4 regions of the Halomonas sp. PA16-9 genome follow, and region 4 is predicted to be linked to each of the others. Evidence: predicted binding sites of a transcription regulator. Region 4 holds the regulator's gene; each other region holds the start of a gene.

The links. The regulator sigma-54, encoded in region 4, starts transcription at its own class of promoters, with help from an activator protein. The targets are predictions, from matches to a motif close to TGGCACNNNNNTTGCTNT.
Region 1: a site for sigma-54 is predicted at 2,905-2,922, ahead of FDY98_RS18560 (NCS1 family nucleobase:cation symporter-1). Genes of this name have one in related genera too.
Region 2: a site for sigma-54 is predicted at 2,885-2,902, ahead of urtA (urea ABC transporter substrate-binding protein). Genes of this name have one in related genera too.
Region 3: a site for sigma-54 is predicted at 2,829-2,846, ahead of glnA (glutamate--ammonia ligase). Genes of this name have one in related genera too.

The regions. Positions count from the first base shown of each region.
Region 1 covers NZ_CP040452.1:458,498-463,443, forward strand. Annotated here, with positions in the region: gene FDY98_RS18550 (bifunctional diguanylate cyclase/phosphodiesterase) at 1-122, opposite strand, end outside; partial or broken gene FDY98_RS18555 (LysR family transcriptional regulator) at 327-1,228, shown strand; gene FDY98_RS18560 (NCS1 family nucleobase:cation symporter-1) at 1,243-2,760, opposite strand; gene FDY98_RS18565 (nitrilase-related carbon-nitrogen hydrolase) at 3,378-4,244, shown strand; gene hydA (dihydropyrimidinase) at 4,307-4,946, shown strand, end outside.
Region 2 covers NZ_CP040452.1:969,681-974,626, reverse strand. Annotated here, with positions in the region: gene FDY98_RS20830 (Bug family tripartite tricarboxylate transporter substrate binding protein) at 1-609, shown strand, start outside; gene FDY98_RS20825 (tripartite tricarboxylate transporter TctB family protein) at 609-1,061, shown strand; partial or broken gene FDY98_RS20820 (tripartite tricarboxylate transporter permease) at 1,130-2,586, shown strand; gene urtA (urea ABC transporter substrate-binding protein) at 3,020-4,381, shown strand; gene urtB (urea ABC transporter permease subunit UrtB) at 4,575-4,946, shown strand, end outside.
Region 3 covers NZ_CP040451.1:267,051-271,996, reverse strand. Annotated here, with positions in the region: gene glnL (nitrogen regulation protein NR(II)) at 1-404, opposite strand, end outside; gene FDY98_RS01260 (hypothetical protein) at 653-937, opposite strand; gene FDY98_RS26475 (DUF4124 domain-containing protein) at 874-1,026, opposite strand; gene FDY98_RS26470 (hypothetical protein) at 976-1,101, shown strand; gene glnA (glutamate--ammonia ligase) at 1,201-2,607, opposite strand; gene FDY98_RS01250 (hypothetical protein) at 3,139-3,762, shown strand; gene FDY98_RS01245 (acyltransferase family protein) at 3,746-4,837, opposite strand.
Region 4 covers NZ_CP040451.1:1,982,289-1,987,234, forward strand. Annotated here, with positions in the region: gene rapZ (RNase adapter RapZ) at 1-852, opposite strand, end outside; gene FDY98_RS09090 (PTS sugar transporter subunit IIA) at 940-1,410, opposite strand; gene hpf (ribosome hibernation-promoting factor, HPF/YfiA family) at 1,415-1,723, opposite strand; gene FDY98_RS09100 (RNA polymerase factor sigma-54) at 1,821-3,236, opposite strand; gene lptB (LPS export ABC transporter ATP-binding protein) at 3,366-4,115, opposite strand; gene lptA (lipopolysaccharide transport periplasmic protein LptA) at 4,127-4,540, opposite strand; gene lptC (LPS export ABC transporter periplasmic protein LptC) at 4,509-4,946, opposite strand, start outside.

The sequences.
Region 1 (4,946 bases), on a different replicon from region 4:
AAAAGCACCATCATGACAAGCAGTGCTAGCAGATATAGCGCAATCACATGGCGGCGCTGTTGGCGATAAGTCTTGGTGGCTTTCAATACATCATCATTTACATCATTGGAGGTAGCGGACATCGCGCAGAAGCCTTATTCAGGTAACCCAGGGGGACACCTGATACAGTGTAAAAAGTAACTAAAAATGATACATAACACGCGCTGACACGTGGCTTTATCCGATAGTGCCGCGGTGCTTTTAGGATGTATATCAGTTTTTATCACCGTTAATGCCCTGAAAAGCGTGACGTTATGCATGGATAGCCAATCTACCAGGAAATTGTTATGGCATCGCTGGGCCAAATGAGCGACTACGAGATACGCCTAATCCGTATTTTTAAGACGGTCGTTGAGTGCGGTGGCTTTACCGCGGCGGAAACCACGCTGGGCATTAGTCGTTCGGCGATTAGCCAACACATGAACGACTTGGAGGGGAGGCTGGGGTTTTCGCTCTGCCAGCGGGGCGTGGCGGGTTTAGTTTAACCGAAGAGGGTAAAGAGATTTATCAGGCAGGGTTGACGCTACTGACCGCGCTTGAAACGTTTAAAAGCGACGTTAACGCCCTGCACCAAACGATTAAAGGCGAGCTGAATATCGGCATTACCGATAATTTGGTGACACTACCCGCCATGCACGTGACCAATGCACTGGCTGAGCTCAGCGCGCCGGAGCATGAGGTCACGCTGCATATTCATATGGAGCCTTCTGACGCGGTCATTCGAGGGGTGATGGATGGCCACTTGCACGTCGGCGTAGTGCCTGCAGTGAACCTGCCCACCAGTTTAGAAGCGCGGCACCTTTATGATGAGCCATCATATCTTTACTGTGCGGCTGGCCATCCCCTGTTTACGGAGGACGACGACACGCTCAGTGGTGCTGATATCGCCCAACACTCGGCTATTTCGCCCCGCTATCCGCTACCGGTTGAGGCCCGACAGGCGCATGATGCGCTAAGCCTTCGTGCCTCAGCATCCGACCGAGAAGGCGCCGCTTTTTTGATTCTTACCGGGCGATTTATCGGCTTTCTGCCTGAACACGTAGCTGCACAGTGGGTGGCAGCGGGCAAGATGCGAGCGTTGCATGCCAACACGCAGCACTACCGCATCCCCTTTGTGCTGATCACCCGCCACGACCGCCGCCCCAACCGAGTGGTCGATGCGTTTCTACGCTTAATCAAAAGCAGCTAAACCCGGCAGTATGTTTAACGCTGCTCGGTTGCCTCATTGGCCATTATCGGCGCTGGCCCCGCCTGGGGCGATGACGCCAACACTTGGCTTGCCACATAGTAAACAATTGCCCCCAGCGCCGAGCCGGTAAACCAGCCGTAGTCGTAGAACCAGTTCATGGTGCCAGTTAACAGCGATAGCAACGTAAGCGCCACCGGCACGCCAAAGGCGATAAAACCCGCGATGTTCACCGCAGGATAAGCATGGTTATCCATATACAGGCTGGGCACATCCAAACGCTGCTTTTTGATCAGGAAGTAGTCCACCGCCATGATGCCCGCGATGGGCCCCAGCAGGCTGGAGTAACCCAGCAGCCAGTTGGAGTACATCTGCTCCAGAGAAACCCCTGGCGGAATAACGCCCGCTTTTTGCAGCAGATCGTAGCCCATCAACAACACGCCCACCGCGCCAGTCATCAGCACGCCGCGCGTCTGGTTAATCAATTTGGGCGCAATGTTCTGAAAATCGTTGGTAGGCGACACGATGTTAGAAGCCGTATTGGTAGAGATCGTGGCGATAATGATCAACAGCATCGCCAGTACCACCCAGAAGGGGCTGTCGATATAGCCAATCAAACGTACCGGGTCGGCAACGGTTTCCCCTACCAGCGTTTCGGAAGCAGCGGTTAACACGACACCGAGTGCGGCAAAGAAAAACATCGTTAGCGGCAGCCCAATCACCTGACCAACGATCTGATCTTTTTGGCTTTTGGCAAAGCGACTGAAATCGGGAATATTCAGCGACAGCGTGGCCCAAAAACCCACCATGGCGGTTAAGCCCGCGAAGAAGTAGCCGTATACCGATGCCCCTTCAGGCCGCGACGGCGGCTGTGCCAGTAGTTCGGACATCGACATATTTGGCCACGCCCATATCATCAGCCCAACACCAACGGCTAACAGCAGCGGTGCGGCGAAGGTTTCCAACCATTTAATCGACTCTGCACCACGAATCACCACATAGAGGTTCATCGCACCAAAGACAAAAAAGCCGATGACTTCACCAACACCGCCCATCGCAGCCCAAGCGGGAATCAACTCGGAGAGCAACAGATGAATGGCCAAACCGCCAAACATGGTTTGAATACCAAACCAGCCGCAGCCGACCAGGGCGCGCACCAGACAGGGTACGTTGGAACCTAAAATACCGAACGAAGAGCGTAAAACCACCGGAAAAGGAATACCAAACTTCGTACCGGGAAAGGCGTTTAAGGTAAGAGGAATCAGCACGATCACGTTGGCCAACAAAATGGCAAACAACGCCTCCCCCACGCTCAGCCCGAAGTAGGCGGTTAATACCCCGCCTAGGGTGTAGGTGGGCACGCAGATCGACATGCCTACCCAGAGTGCCGCAATATTCCACTTACTCCAGGTGCGCTCGCTGGCCTGGGTAGGCGCAATATCCTCATTAAAGCGCGAACTACTGCGTACATCGTCCCCTACATCTAGCTCTATCAGCCCACCTCGATCCACCATCTGAGAGGTTGTTTCGGTCATTTTTTATCTCCTCAGCATTGCGTTATTGCGCTGCCTAGCTCCCACGGCCAGTGGAGCTTTTCAAAAAGGCGCTTAGAAATCATGGCTTTTAGAAAACATTGTTTTTCAAAACCATCGTTCTTAGAAACCATAGCTTTTAGAAAACAAGCAATAAGCATGCCTACTTGAAAAAGCAGGTCAATTAACTCATTGATTAAAAAGCTGCCTTCCTGGACAACATTATTATTGTTAGCTTGTTATCTTTATATTTTCCCCACCTAAAACAAAAACCAACTAAACAAAGCTAGATCAAAAAAAATATTTGCACCAATTTCAAACAGAAAAAAACCAAAAACACTCGCTAGAAATATACCAAACCAATGATTTTAAAAGAATAAAAAAACCATCCAAAACAGTGCAAGACCTCACCAAAAAAGTGAATATCACCAAATGGAACAATAAAAATAAGCAAACTCAATGAGTTAAAGACGATTTAACAAATCTCCTTTAAAGACTTGCTAAAACCACCTACCCAGCGCTACTTTCAACAAAAGCTGTCTATTTCGTCAGCTTTACAAAACTAGTTTCAAGAACACTACAAACATACGCTACACATCAACAATCAGAGGGAGCGTCTCATGCAGAATATGAAAATCGGGTTGATTCAGATGGGCCTGAAAACCAGCACCGATCTTGAACCAGAAGCTATTCGCGACGCCATGAACGAGGCACATCTGCCAATGATTCAGCAAGCGGCTGACCAGGGCGTGCAGGTGCTTTGCTTCCAGGAAGTGTTTAACCAGCCCTACTTTTGCCCCAGCCAGGACGGCAAGTGGTACGCCGCCGCCGAGCGGGTACCGGAAGGCCCTACCTGCCAGATGATGCAGAAGCTCGCCGCCGAGCACCGCATGGTGATCATCGTGCCGGTGTATGAAGAGACTGAAACCGGTGTTTACTACAACACCGCAGCGGTATTCGACGCTGACGGCAGTTACTTAGGCAAGTACCACAAAACCCATATTCCCCAAGTAGCCGGTTTTTGGGAAAAATTCTTCTTCAAGCCGGGAAAATCCAACTGGCCAGTGTTCGATACTGCCTACGGCAAAATCGGCGTGTATATCTGCTACGACCGTCACTTCCCCGAAGGCTGGCGGGCGCTTGCTCTCAACGGCGCTGAGGTGATTTTCAACCCTTCCGCCACCGTGGCCGGTCTTTCCCAATACCTGTGGGAGTTAGAGCAACCTGCCTCTGCCGCCGCCAATGGCTGCTTTATCGCTGCGATCAATCGAGTTGGAACCGAGGCGCCGTGGAACATCGGCGACTTTTACGGCTCCAGCTATATCGTTAACCCTCGCGGCAAAATCGAAGCTCAGGCCAGCGAAACAGAAGACGAGCTGCTGGTGCACGAGATCGATTTGGACATGGTGCGGGAGGTACGCAACAACTGGCAGTTCTTCCGCGACCGTCGCCCGGAAACCTATACCCGCCTGACCGACGGTGAATGATTCTGCTGGTAAAAAACAGGTTGCTGGTTAAGTTTTCTATTTAAAAACAACAGGAGCGAACGATGAGCTTATTAATCAAGGGCGGCACCGTGGTCACCCACGCCGATACCTACCGCGCAGACGTACTGTGTGTCGACGGTAAAATCCATGCGATTGGCACCGATCTAGATGTCCCTGAAGGGTGTGAAATTGTCGATGCCAGCGATCAACTGGTGGTGCCCGGCGGTATCGATCCCCATACGCACATGCAACTGCCGTTCATGGGCACCGTGGCCAGCGAAGATTTCTATACCGGCACCGCCGCGGCCTTGGCCGGGGGCACCACTTCGATCATCGACTTCGTGATCCCACAGCCAGGTCAGTCGCTCCTTGAGGCCTTCGAAACCTGGCAAGGCTGGGCGGAAAAAGCCGCCACCGATTTTGCCTTCCACGTGGCGATTACCTGGTGGGACGATAGCGTGCGAGAGGAAATGGGCACCCTGGTTCATGAACACGGGGTGAACAGCTTCAAACACTTTATGGCCTACAAGGGCGCGATCATGGCCACTGATGACATTCTGGTGGAAAGCTTCTCGCGCTGTCTGGAGCTAGGCGCGGTGCCTACGGTTCACGCCGAAAACGGTGAGCTGGTCTACCACATGCAGCAAAAACTGCTTGCCCAGGGCATGACCGGGCCGGAAGCCCATCCGCTTTCGCGCCCCC
Region 2 (4,946 bases), on a different replicon from region 4:
GGGATTATCGCCGTAGCCGCTGATTCCGAGATCGATGACCTGAATGAATTGATGGACTCACTTAAGGAAGACCCGCGTAGTGTCAAGTTCGCCGGCGGTAGCGCTAAGGGCGGTTGGGATCATCTTAAAGTGTTGATTGCTGCTCAGGCAGCCGATGTCGAGAATCTTCCGCGTATTGCCTACCTTTCGTACAACAATGGTGGTGAAGCGTTAACCCAAGTGATCGGCGGGCACGTAGACGCCTTTACCGGTGATATCACCGAAGCCCAAGGGTTTATGGAGTCTGGCGACTTGCGCGTCCTAGCGGTACTCTCCGAAGAGCGCCTACCGGGCGACCTGTCTGATATCCCCACCGCACGCGAGCAAGGCATCGACGCCCTTGGCCCCAACTGGCGCGGCTTTTATATGCCTGCGGATGTCTCCGAAGAAGCTAAAGCGTATTGGACCGATGCCATGGACACTATTTACCAGAGTGAAGAGTGGCAGAATGTCATGGCTCAAAACGGTTTGATGCCTTTCCACATGACCGCTGGTGAGTTTGAAGAGTTTGTACTCAACCAGATCAGTGACATTGAACAGCTCTCTAAAGATATTGGATTGATTCAGTAATGACTTTCAATGACCGCATCTTTGGGGTCTTGATGATCGTCCTGGCCGTTGCGTACGGCTGGGCCGCGACTCAGTTCCCGGAGCCGTTTGGTGGGGCCGAAGCCGTCGGCCCTGACACTTTTCCGAAATTGCTGGCCGTGGTACTGGCAATTTCCAGCCTTTATTTGATTGTACGCCCTGATCCCGACAACGCCTGGCCTTGGAGCCGTACGGGTGTCGAGCTAATCATCGCCGTGGTGGTGCTGATCTTTTACGCCATGCTGCTTCAGCCGCTGGGCTTCATTATTAGCACTACGCTTGCCGTGGGAACGCTTTGCTGGCGCATGGGGGCTCGGCCGTTCAATGCTTACATGACCGGGGCAGTCTCGGCAGTAGTCGTGTACTTTCTGTTTAGTTTTGCACTTGATCTCGCCTTACCGCTGGGTCTGTTGTCATTCCTGGAGGTGAACTGATGGAAACTCTAGGTTACCTAATGGATGGTTTTGGCGTTGCTCTGCAACCCCATAACCTGATGTTCGCCTTGCTAGGTGCTTTTCTTGGCACGTTGATCGGCGCTTTGCCGGGGTTAGGCCCTGCCAATGGCGTGGCCATTCTGATACCGCTGGCATTTAGTTTAGGGCTCGCTCCAGAAACGGCTCTGATTATGCTGACGTCAGTGTATGCGGGTGCCATGTACGGTGGGCGTATCTCATCGATTCTGTTAAATATTCCCGGCGATGAACCGGCCATGATGACCTGTCTTGATGGTTATCCTATGGCCCAGAAGGGCAAGGCTTCCGAGGCACTGGCGATCTCTGCGGTGGCCTCTTTTATCGGTAGTCTTATCGCCACTATTGGTTTGATCTTGCTGGCACCATTGTTGGCTAACTTTGCTTTAACGTTCGGCCCTGCGGAATATTTTGCGCTCTTCCTGCTGGCGTTCGCTACCTTAGGCGGTATTACCGGTAAAAACCCCATCAAAACAGTGGTTGCCGCCTGTATTGGCCTAATGATCGCCACGGTGGGTATCGACAATACCGGCGTGCAGCGCTACACCTTCGGGTGCTCGAACTTTTTGAAGGCGTGGACTTCATCATTGCTATCGTCGGTCTGTTTGCCATTTCCGAGCTGCTCTTCTTCATCGAAGAGCGTGCAGGCGGTGGTAAAGAGAAGATGAAGGTCAACAAACTTTCGCTCTCCTGGAAAGATATCCGCGAAATTCTTCCCACCAGTTTTCGCGGTGGGGTGCTAGGGTTTGTCGCCGGGGTGCTGCCTGGTGCTGGTGCTTCGTTGGGTAGCTTCATCAGCTATACCCTTGAAAAACGTGTGTTGGGTAAGAAAGGCTATTTTGGACAAGGCGACCCGCGTGGTGTGGCTGCTCCAGAATCTGGCAACAACGCTGCTTCGAGCGGTGCTCTGGTTCCCATGCTAACCCTAGGTGTGCCGGGTAGTGGTACTACTGCAGTACTCTTAGCGTTGTTGATTTCGCTCAATATTACCCCTGGGCCGCTGATGTTCACCCAGAATGCCGACATCGTCTGGGGCGTGATCGCAGCACTATTGATCGGTAACTTTTTGCTGCTGATCCTTAATATTCCGTTGGTGGGCATCTTCGTCAAGCTGCTGTCCGTGCCGCCGATGTACTTGCTGCCGATCGTCACGATGATTGCCTTCGTGGGTATCTACTCGATCAGTAACACCATCTTTGACCTCTACTTTATGGTGGCCTTTGGGGTGGGTGGTTATGTCCTGCGCAAGCTTGAGATTCCGCTGGTGCCAGTGATTCTTGGCTTGTTGTTGGGGCCAGAGATGGAGAAGAATCTGCGCCATGCCATGGATATCTCCGATGGCGACTGGATGATTCTTTGGGATAGCGGTCTGGCTATCGGCCTTTGGGTTTTTGCTGGATTGGGCTTGATCCTGCCTTATATTGTGGGCCCTCTGCTGCGTCGTGGTATGAAGGCAACCCCCAATTCAGGTTCGCCTGAAAGCGATTAAATACTTAAAGAAGTAATGTTGAGCAACGGAGCGCCGACGGAAGTCGGCGCTCTTTTTTTATTTCCGTTTTTGACGGGTAACAAAGAGTGGTTATGTAACTGATAAGTAATCACTGGGTTGCTGTTATGTATTTTAAAAGCCCGCGTATCTAATTGGTGCACCGAATCTTATTGGTGCATTGGCAGGGTGCTTTAGCTGCTTTTCTGCGCTTTATTTTGGTGCATATTGAGAAAGTCGAGATTTTCTGATGATTATTAAGTGGCTGATTAGATAGCTATAAGACAACTTTGTGCCAATCTGGCGCACCCCTTGCAAGAGCTGTTGGCTAGTAGACGTATTGGGGGGAGCTAACACAACCACCCCAAGTGCGAAGCCAATCATCAAGCCCCGGTCATAACAAACCCCAGTCATAAGGGGCGCAAGGAGATTAACAATGCACACTCTCAAACGCTCGACACACCCTCGCCCATACCTTTCAAGTGGCCGTTTCGCGACCGCTTTACTCACCACTGCCATCATGGGGGTCAGCACCCAGGCTATCGCCCAGGACGACGACCCGATCAAAGTTGGTATCCTGCACTCCCTCTCCGGCACCATGGCGATTAGTGAAACTGTCCTCAAAGACACCGTCGAAATGCTTATTGAGCAGCAGAACGAAGCCGGTGGTTTGCTGGGCCGTCAGTTAGAGGCCGTGGTGGTTGACCCGGCGTCTAACTGGCCGCTGTTTGCCGAACGCGCCCGGGAGCTGCTGGATCAGGAAGAAGTGGACGTGATTTTTGGCAACTGGACGTCGGTTTCGCGTAAATCCGTACTGCCCGTTGTAGAGGAGCTCAACGGGCTGCTGTTCTACCCGGTGCAGTATGAAGGCGAAGAGTCCTCTGAAAACGTCTTCTACACCGGCGCAGCGCCTAACCAGCAGGCGATTCCTGCGGTTGAATACCTTATCAACGAAGTCGGTATCGAGCGCTTTGCGCTAGTGGGTACCGACTATGTCTACCCGCGCACTACCAATCGTATCCTCGAGGCCTTCCTCAAGGATGAACACGGCATCGCGGATGAGGACATCATGGTCAACTACACGCCGTTCGGTCACTCCGATTGGCAGAACATCGTGGCAGAAATTCGCCGCTTCGGTGAAGAGGGTAAACCGACCGCCGTAATCTCGACGGTTAACGGCGACGCCAACGTGCCGTTCTATACCGAGCTCTCCAACCAGGGTATCGACGCTGCCGATATTCCCGTCATCGCCTTCTCTGTGGGTGAGCAGGAGCTTACCGGTATTGATACCGGCCCGCTGGTAGGCCACTTGGCTGCCTGGAACTACTTCATGAGCGTCGATAACGATGACAACTACGACTTTATCGATGCCTGGATCGAGTACACCGGCGACGATATGGCCGTGACCAACGACCCAATGGAAGCGCACTACATCGGCTTCAACATGTGGGCCGAAGCGGTTCGCAAAGCGGGCACCACGGACGTCGATACGGTGAAAGACGCCATTATCGGTGTGACCGTGCCTAACCTTTCCGGCGGTTATGCAGCCATGATGCCCAACCACCACATCACCAAGCCAGTGTTGATCGGTGAGATTCAGGACAACGGCCAGTTCGATATCGTGTGGCAGACGCCCTCTACCGTGGCCGGCGACGCCTGGTCTGACTACCTGCCTGGCTCCCGTGACCTGATTGCCGATTGGCGCAAGCCGATGGAGTGCGGCAACTTTAACGTCGTGAACGGCTCGTGCGGTGGCAGCACCGCAGCAGAAGAAGCCGAAGCGGCACTGGCTGAGTAAGCACGTCTACCGCAGTGGGAATGACTTCTTTTAAAACTGCCTGCTCGCTGGTGCTAGGGCAGGTTGATGCGAGGGTCTTTTTCCAGGGATGGAAAAAGTAGCGCCCATGGATGGGTTTACAGCGCCCTCGCGGAAACCTGCACTGGCACCGATATATTCAGTTACCCTCTTAGATAACCAAAGGAAGAACCCCATGAGGCGTTTCCTTTCCTTGGCGCTGCTCTGCTTCCTGCTGTTGGGTATGACCCTCACAGCACAGGCACAATCAACAGACGCCGCCAGTAGCTCCACTAATGATGCGGCCGCGCTCGAACTGTTGGAGGCGCTGGACGTTGAGTCTTACGCCGCCAAAGGCGAAGCGATTACCGCTATTCTGCAAAGCGACGACGAGCGCGCCCGTGACTGGCTGCAAGCGCTGTTGGATGGCCGCTTGCAGCGCACCGAAGACGGCCGGTTCGTGCTGGTGCTAGAGAACCGCGGCCGCGACTGGCCGGTGGCCGATGTCCTAACTGGCGAAGCGCTGGGCGAGATGTCCCGTCGTGATCTGGAGCGTATCGGCATCAAC
Region 3 (4,946 bases), 1.7 Mb from region 4:
ACTTCATGGGCGAGCCCGCGGGCGAGCACCTTGATGGTCTCCTGGCGTGTGGTTAGCGCCTCTTCCCGGGAGATCTGCATCAGCCGATCCCGCGGCTCTACTTCCAGTAGCAGCTCATCGTCGGATAAGGGCGTCACCGTGTAGTCCACCGTGAGCGGTTCGCTATTCAACGGGGTAATGCGTGCTTCACGCTGGGTATAGGGGTGAAACGCATCCCGCGCCTTGGCCAATACTTCGTCAATGCTTACATCCCCGCCAAGTAGCGTATCCAGGCTGATGCCGTGAACACGGCTAAGGCTGACCGCTAACAACGCTTCAGCGGCAGGGTTCATCCATCGCACACGCAGTTCGCCGTCTAGCAGCAATACCGCTGTGGTGAGATGCTCAAGCAAACGCTGATGCATGGTGGTGTCCTGAAAAATCGCGTCTTCCATCGCCGATACAGACCTACAGGTGGATGATCAATGAGGGAGCTGCAAAAAGCGCGCCAACTATACGTTTATGTCCATTTGCACGGCTTGCGGGCATCGCAGCGAAAGAGCGCGAATCGTTTTAGCGCACTTGCCGTGCCAAATGCTCCTGCTCATGCACCACTTTAGTGCACACAGGTTTTGGTAGGTAATACTTAGGGCTGTTTTTTTGATCGCGTTTATTAAAGCGCTCTTAAGGAACCGTAATCGTCACCGCTGCCGTGCGGTGCTGTAAACGCTGGCTGCTCTCCAGCATTCTGCCTGGATCTCGTGCCCCCTTGCGGCAGGCCCGTTAACCAGAAGACATCGCTGTGCAGCGCTTTCTGGCTAATCTCGCCATTCACCAACAGCCGTACCTGATTGTCGTCGCGCAACGGTGGCGCAATAACCACCTCCACCACGGTCATCCCCTCTTCCACCTGTGCGCCTTGTTGGGGCAGAGCGATGGAAAAGTGGTCGCAGGGCATAAAGGGCTGCTTGGGTTATCGGTAAAGGTAACGTTGCCGTGCTGATCGGTCACCCGATACACCGCCTGCCCGAACGCCGTGCCACCCACTCCCCCACGCCCAAGAGAGCTACCAGCACACTGCTCATCGCCCCTCTGGCACGCTTCTCAGCCTCCCAGCAATAAAAAAACCCCGCCGTAGCGGGGTTCTATTGGCAATCATTGTTACCACCGCCTGGCTGATAGTAACAGCCAAGGGCGAGTAACGCTGATTTGCAGCTGTACTTAACAGCTATAGTACATATCAAACTCGATGGGGTGAGTGGTCATACGAATACGCTCCACTTCTTCCATCTTGAGGTCAATGTAGGCATCGATCATTTCGTCGGTGAACACGCCACCTTCGGTCAAGAACGCACGGTCAGCGTCGAGGGCTTCCAGTGCTTGATCCAGGCTGTGCGCCACAGTCGGTACTGACTTGCCTTCTTCTGGCGGCAGGTCGTACAGGTTTTTGTCCATGGCATCGCCAGGGTGGATCTTGTTTTTGATACCGTCGATACCCGCCATCAACATGGCAGAGAACGCCAGGTAAGGGTTGGCAGTCGGATCAGGGAAGCGCGCTTCCACACGCTTGCCTTTCGGGCTGGCGGTGTAAGGAATACGGATTGAAGCCGAACGGTTGCGGGCACTGTAGGCCAGCATGACCGGCGCTTCAAAGCCAGGCACCAGACGCTTGTACGAGTTGGTAGAAGCGTTAGTAAAGGCGTTCAGGGCACGGGCGTGCTTGATGATGCCGCCGATGTAGAAAAGCGCCATTTCAGACAGACCAGCGTACTCGTCACCGGCGAACTGGTTGTTGCCATCTTTCCAGAACGACTGGTGAACGTGCATACCCGAACCGTTATCACCGACCAGCGGCTTCGGCATAAAGGTGGCCGTTTTGCCATACGCGTGGGCCACGTTGTGGATCACGTACTTCATTTCCTGAACTTCGTCAGCTTTCTTCACCAGCGTGTTGAACTTAACGCCGATTTCGTTCTGACCTGCGTTGGAAACCTCGTGGTGGTGTACCTCGACGGTCTGACCAATCGCTTCCAGGGTATTACACATTGCGCCACGAATATCGTGGAAGCTATCGACCGGAGGAACCGGGAAGTAGCCGCCTTTAACGCGCGGGCGGTGGCCAAGGTTGCCGCCTTCAACGACACTGTCGGTTGCCCAGGCGCCTTCGTCGGAAGTGATTTTGTACATGGAGCCCTGGATATCAGACTTCCAATGCACTTCGTCAAAGATAAAGAATTCAGGCTCAGGGCCGAAGAACGCGGTGTCGCCCAGGCCAGTAGACTGCAGGTAAGCTTCTGCACGCTTAGCGATAGAGCGCGGGTCACGATCATAGCCTTGCATAGTGGCCGGCTCGATGATGTCACAGCGCAGCACCAGCGTCGCATCTTCGGTGAAGGGGTCAAGGTAGCCCGTACCATCTTCCGGGCGCAGAATCATGTCGGATTCGTTAATGCCCTTCCAACCTTCAATAGAAGAGCCATCGAACATTTGGCCATTCTCGAAGAATTCTTCGTCTACATCGCGCGCAGGCACGGTCACGTGCTGTTCTTTACCGCGAGTGTCGGTGAAACGCAGATCTACCCATTTAACATCGTGTTCTTCAATTAGCGCGAGAGTCTTGGCTGACATAGTGTCCTCCGGTATGAGCGTGGCTTAAAGCTAACGACAGTAAGCTACCGATAAAAGTGTTGTTCGACAAAATACGTGCTAAACCGCACGTTTGTCATTCTTGTTCGCTCAACGTTTGCCTGACATTGGTTAACAAATCGCTCAGCGAGCATTTCAGACCGGCTATCGTTTTAGCACGCCGCAGGGCTTATGCCTACGGCCCGCTAGCCGCTTGCAAATACAATGCAGAGAACATGCCAACACTGCACCAATATGGCATAAAAAACAACAACTATCTGTTTTATAAACATTAAAAAATGGCTTCGAATGCCTCTTGATGACGCATAACGGCGCAACAGGCTATTCTGAACCGTCTAAAAAACCTCTTATGCACCAAAATAGAACAAAAATAATGCCGCGCGCCCATCAAAGTGCACAAGTCATACTTAGCGCTGTTTTTTAGCTCGCAAATTTTTTTACTTGCTACGCAAATAAACCAGATACTACAATAAATTACAATTTGATAGATTTGCTCACAATCGGAGTCGGCAAATGGGATCGGTCTGCTTTATCGTTGATGCCATGGTGACGGGTGAAATGTTGCCACGCCACTTAAAATCCATACGTGAATCCGGTGTCGCCGACCACTTGCTGCCCATTTTGGTGACAGCCACTCAAGCGCAAGCACGCCTGAGTGCTATTGAACAGCGCTACCATGCTCATTCGCTGATTACACCATCAAGGCCGCTGGGGGCTCGCTTGAATAAAGCCGCGTTTACCAGCCAAGCAGAGTGGCTCATCATTGCGCTACAGAAAAAACCACTGCCTGCGGAGCTTTGGTGTGCACTCTATTCACAGCTCAACACTTACACCCTTGACGCCTTGATTATTGGCCTCACCCGGCCATCGCTGTCGGAACGCATCCTGCGGCGCTTATTGGCCAGTGCTTTACTTTTGCCGCCCTACATTGCCGTGAGGCGAGCCTGGCTAGAACGCTTGGGTGGGTTTGACCCTGAGCTGGACGATAACAGCGCGATCGACGATTTTCTGCAACGTTTACACGCCTGCCCTACGCGTTTAAAAACCTACAACGGAAACCTGCTTAGACTAACGAAAGAGCCAGAAAACCCTTTTCTACCTAACCCCCCGGCTACGGCTTTCACTCCACGCCTATAATGCGTTTTCTGCCGCTATCCACAGATACCATCCACCGCCACTCTCTGACTAGCTTACCTTTAATCGCTTGCCGAACAGCATGGCGCCCAGTGTCGTGGTATTGGCGAGTTATTAAGCCCCACTGACCCCACCACACCAACCGCCATAAGCGCCAGTGCATACACGCCAATGGGCAACGACAACGGCTCGACAGCCAGATCAGCGAGCACAAAGAACATAGGGTGAGCCAAGTAAATGCCAAACGAATACGCATTAATGTGGCGCACCCACAAAGGCGCAGGACGCCCGGCCAAGTAGCGCATGGCACACAGCGTGAACAGCACGAAGAAAGGAATGACCACACCTCTTTGGAAGAGAAGGCCAGCCAACCTGTAAAGGTCGCGGCAATAATCAGCGCCACCATTAGCACCAACCAGACCGGGCGGGCCATTTGCTGCATCCAGGCAGGCCGCGCCAGCATCACGCTCTCAGGGGGTAGCGGGTAGTAGCGCACCAGCACCAGGGCAAGAAAAAACACATAGATCCAACCCAGTGGAGCAATCCACAGCAGATAGCCGGGCAGGTCAACCTCAAACCAGTAAGCCAACCCCCAATACGCCATGCTGATCACACAAGCGCCCCACAGCCACGGCACCGGGTTCAAACGCCACAGCTGCCAACGGGTAAACAGCCAATAGGCCACATAAAACTGCATCGCAATAATCAAAAAATAGCCATGCCAGCCCGCGTACACATAATACTCAATGGCGTTGGCCACGAACCCCACCGGTTCATCCGATGGCTGTTGGCTTAGCCATTCAGCCGTCGAATAAATAAAGCCATACACAAAATAGGGCACCATTACATACTTCACGCGCTGGGCAAGGAATCCTTCCGGCACGGATTTATCGTAGCGAACGGCAAACACAAAGACCGCAATAAACAGGAAAATCGGGGTACCCAACACCAGCGGTATGCGCATCAAATCGGTGGCAACATTATCGAGGCGCTGATTGACATGATCTAGTAAGTGAAACAAAAAAACGGCTATACAGCCGTAAGCACGCAACCAATAGATCTCTTCAATTTTGCGCATTGGGCCTCCCGCCTCGACCTACTCCTACCCTGGCATTTTGCATGGCGATGATGAATGACTATGCTAACTGACTGTCTTATATGGCTATGATGAACAATAAAAGCCTTCG
Region 4 (4,946 bases):
ACCCAGTTCGCGGTGGCGAAGTTGAACTTCGCCCATGCTAGGAGTCAATTTTTCCGCTAACTTCTCGGCCATATAGACCGAGCGGTGCTGGCCACCAGTACAGCCAATCGCGATAGTCATGTAGCTACGTTGGCTATTCTGGTAAGCGGGTAGCCAACGCTCTAGCCAGGCCAAGATGTCGTCGCTCATGGCATCAACAATCGGATAGCTGTTCAAAAAAGCCACGATTTCCGCGTCGCGGCCAGTGAACTGGCGCAGCGTGGGATCCCAGTACGGATTTGGCAGGCAGCGCACATCGAAGACCAGGTCGGCGTCTAATGGTACGCCGCGTTTATACCCAAACGATTCCAGCGTTAGCGTCAGTTTATCGCGCCGCTGATGGGCTACTTGGTCGGTAATGCGACGGCGTAAATCGTGCACCGATAATCGTGATGTATCGATCAATAGATCGGCCAGATCGCGAATATCCTCTAGCGTCGTCTCTTCTTTATTGATCGCCTCTTCCAGCGTCATTTCGCTATCGCGGGTCAGCGGATGACGGCGACGCGTTGCTGAGTAACGCTCAAGCAGTATGCGTGCATCGGTGGTCAGGTAAATAACTTGAAAGTCGATTTTACGCTGGCGCAACTCGTCTAATAAAGAGGGCAGGCGCTCCAGAGCTCCCGGCAAATTGCGGGCATCAATACTCACCGCTAAATGTGCTCGGTCGCCCTGGTCACGCAGTTCATCCACCAACGACCCCAGCAACATAGCTGGGAGGTTATCAATCGCGTAGTAGCCAAGATCTTCCAGCGCTTGCAAGGCGATAGATTTACCTGACCCGGAGCGGCCGCTAATGATCACCAGTTGCATAGAGTCTCTCTTTGCTTTGATCAAGCTGCGTTGAGGGTGGTGAGCGGATAACCTGCTGTGATCTGCCCTGAACAGGGTTTCAGACCCTTAGGCCGCTGATTGCTCGCGAATTTTGGCGGTAATCAGCTCAAGCAGTTCGCGCTGGCTGGTTGCTTTACGCAGTTGCTGGCGCGTGTCCGCATCATTCATGATGGTCGCTACCTGACCCAGTAGTGAGAGATGCGTGTCATCTGCCTCTTCGGGTACCAACAGGACAAACACCAGATCTACCGGGTCGCCGTCGATAGCGTCAAAATCGATCGCTTCAGCCAGTTTCAAAAATCCAGCGATAGGGGCGTTGCAGTGGGGGCTACGCGCATGAGGAATAGCCACGCCGTTACCAATACCCGTACTACCTAAGCGCTCGCGGCCGATTAAACGGCTAAACACTTCTTGGCTGTCCAGGCTGGGGATATTTTGGGCGATAAAGGTGCTGTAAAACTCCAGCACCCTTTTTTTGCTGCCCCCGGGGACGTCGAACAGAACGCGTTCCGGGGGGAGTATGGTTTCCAACGTCATTGAATTAACGCACACCGGCGCCTTGGGCGCGAGCTTGTGCTTTTTCCTTGTGTTTAACGAGTTGACGGTCGATTTTGTCCGCTAGTGCGTCGATAGCGGCGTACATATCACTGTCTAGGGCTTCCGCATGTAAGTCAGCACCTGCGGCGTGCAGCGTACAGGCGGCCTGCTGGCGCTCTTTCTCCACTGATAAGGTGACTTGCACCGTAGTTATATTGTCGTAATGGCGCTCTACACGCTCAAGCTTCTCGTTGACATAGTCACGCAAGGCGTCAGTCAGTTCTACGTGATGACCAGTGATATTTACTTGCATTGACGTGCTCCTTATCCATCGGACTGTACTTCGATTGTAACCCTTTTTGCCGCGTTGCAAAGCCCTTGTCGAGAGTTTCCCTGAAACGTTAACGAAGTTAGCGCAAACGACGCCGTTCACTGGAAGAGGGAATGCCCATGGCTTCACGGTATTTCGCCACCGTACGACGCGCCACTTGAATCCCTCCTTCGCCTAATAGCGTCACTAAGCGGCTGTCTGAAAGCGGCTTGCCGGGCGGCTCCTCTTGAATCAGTTTCTTGAGTCGTGCACGGATGGCGGTGCTGGAGTGGCTGTCGCCATCTTGACCGCTCACCTGGCTTGAGAAAAAGTATTTGAGTTCAAACACACCACGGGGTGTATGGATATATTTTTGCGTCGTTACCCGTGAAATAGTCGACTCGTGCATCTCCACGGCTTCGGCAATGTCGGCCAGTATCAGTGGTTTCATGGCTTCTTCGCCGTGCTCTAAAAAGCCAATCTGGCGGGTAATGATTTCGCGACCAACACGCAGCAGCGTATCGTTTCGGCTAGAGAGGCTCTTGATCAACCAGCGCGCTTCCTGCAAGTGCTCTTTGAGAAACTGGTTGTCATCGCTTTTATCCGCACGCTTAATCAAGCTGGCGTAGTCGGGCTGAATGCGCAGCCGTGGCAGGGCCTCGGGGTTGAGCTCTAAATGCCAGCCTTCATTATCGTGGCGGACGACTAGATCGGGGGTGACATAGCTGTCATCGGTGTCGCCGTAGGCGCTGCCTGGGCGTGGGTCTAGGCTGCGAATAAGCAGGATGACATCGGCCAGCTGTTCGTCGTCGAGCCCTAGACGGCGTTTCAGCAGACGCATATCGTCTTTGCCAAGCGCTTCGAGAAACTGCCGCACCAAGCGGCGGGCGGGAACCAGCAGTGGCGTATCATCGGGGAGAGCGGCGAGCTGCAGCATCAAGCATTCACGCAAGTCACGGGCAAATATGCCGGTCGGCTCAAACTGCTGGAGCTTGAGTAGAATGGTTTCCACTTCGCGCTGGCTTAGCCCGTCAATGCCCTGGGCACGAAGCCCTTCACGGATGTCGTTGAGCGGCTGGGTCAGGTAGCCGTTGGCGTCTAGCGCGTCGATTAAACTTTCCGCGACAAGCTGCTCGCGAGCGCTAAAATCGGTCATGGCGAGTTGCCACAGCAGGTGGCCATGAAGGCTCTGCCCGGCTGCCTGGCGCTCAAAGTCGGGGCCTTCGCTGCTGCTGCCCCCCTGGCTTCCCATATCTTGATAGGTATCTGACCAGTCGCTATCTACCGAGAGCTCAGTAGGGATGCTCTCTGACCACTCTTCTTCCTTAGGCTCGCTGACAGCCTGTTCACTAAATTCATCTTCCTGCTCCAGCATGGGATTGGCATCGAGGGCCTGCTGAATTTCTTGACGAAGATCCAGCGTAGAGAGTTGCAGCAGCGCAATGGCCTGCTGCAACTGGGGCGTCATGGTCAGCTGTGTGCCGATACGCAGTTGGAGAGAAGCTTTCATGACCATCTGAGAACCACTCGTTAATCAGAATGCTCCACCCTAGTGCGAGTGAGTGCTTGGCGCAAGTGCAATAAGCATGCCATTGGTCGTAAAGTTGTTTTAAAGCGCTATTTAGGGGCAATTAAGGCAAAAACATTACAGGCGAAAATCGGCGCCCAAATACACATCCCTTACTTTTTGGTTGGTGAGAATCGAGGCGGGCGAGCCACTGGCGATGATTTGCCCATCGCCGACGATATAGGCGATATCGCAAATGTCTAGTGTTTCACGCACGTTGTGATCGGTGATCAGCACGCCGATATGGCGCTGTTTCAGTGCACGAATGATGGTTTTAATCTCACCTACCGAGATGGGGTCAACGCCCGCAAAAGGCTCATCGAGCAGAATAAAAGCGGGCTCTGTGGCTAGCGAGCGGGCTATTTCTACACGCCTGCGCTCGCCGCCCGAAAGGCTCATGCCCAGGTTGTCGCGAATATGGGTGATATGGAAGTCTTCGAGTAGCGCTTCCAGGCGCTGTTCGCGGTCGCTGCGGTTAAGCTCTTTGCGGGTCTCGAGTATCGCCATAATATTCTCGGCAACCGAGAGTTTGCGGAAAATAGACGCCTCTTGAGGTAGATAGCCAATCCCCGCGGCTGCGCGCTCGTGCATGGGGGCGCGCGTTAAATCCACATCGTCGATACCCACCTTGCCAGCGTCGGATTTGACCAGCCCAACAATCATATAAAATGAGGTGGTTTTGCCCGCGCCGTTGGGGCCCAAAAGGCCAACGACACTGCCTTGGGATATCTCCAGATTGATGTCTTTGACCACTCGGCGGCGTTTGTAGCTTTTAGCCAGGTGGTGGGCATAAAGGGTTTTGATCGGCGCAGTGTCAGCAGTGGCCACAGCTAGGCTCCCTATTGTTCAGGCTGAAGGGTCATGCGTATGCGCTGGGGCTCGCTGCCATCAACGTCAGAGCGCGCTTGAATCACTTCTCGGTCAATAAAATACTCAAGGCGACCGCCACTAAAGGTGTCCTCTTGCTGGGTCAGTTCGGCTTGGTCGATCAGCTCTACGCGACGCTCGGCGACGTGATAAATAATCCGCCGCGCCCAGCCTTCCGTGGGGCCTTCTTGCCCTTCGCCTTGATGGCGCAAGTAGGCGCGCTCACCGGTAGCGGTGGCTGTCGAGAGTTCGCCCGCGTCGTTGCGTTCGATCTCTACCCGCTCGCCGCGCAGTTGCATTTCGCCTTGGCGAATGTCCACATCCCCAGTATAAACAGCTGTGCCTGCCCGCTGATCAAGATCTAAACGGTCGGCTTCCACTTCCACTGGGGCCTGGGAAGATGAGTTGGTTTGGGCTAACACTGATAAAGGTATCGCTAAACCGAACAGTGCAGTGTAGAGCAGGGCTGGGGAAATCATGGCTTTCATGGCGGTTCCTATTAGCGTTGTGTGGCCGGGGGTGCGTGCCGCGCACATTATCCGTTAAGCGAACCTGGCTGGTGTTAAGCCAAACGTCCATACGTGAAGCGCTCATTTGCTGCGGCGGTTGCTGCATCAATACCGGTGTGTCACTCCAGGCATGCTGCTCGAGGCCATCATAGTGCAGTAGCTCGGTATCTAGCTGCCAGCCTTCATCTGGTGCAAACAGTCGAGCCGAACCTGACAGCAGCAGGGCTTGGGTAGCGGTGTTGAGCGTGCCTACAGCGGCGCTGGCCAGCCACTGACGGTTTTC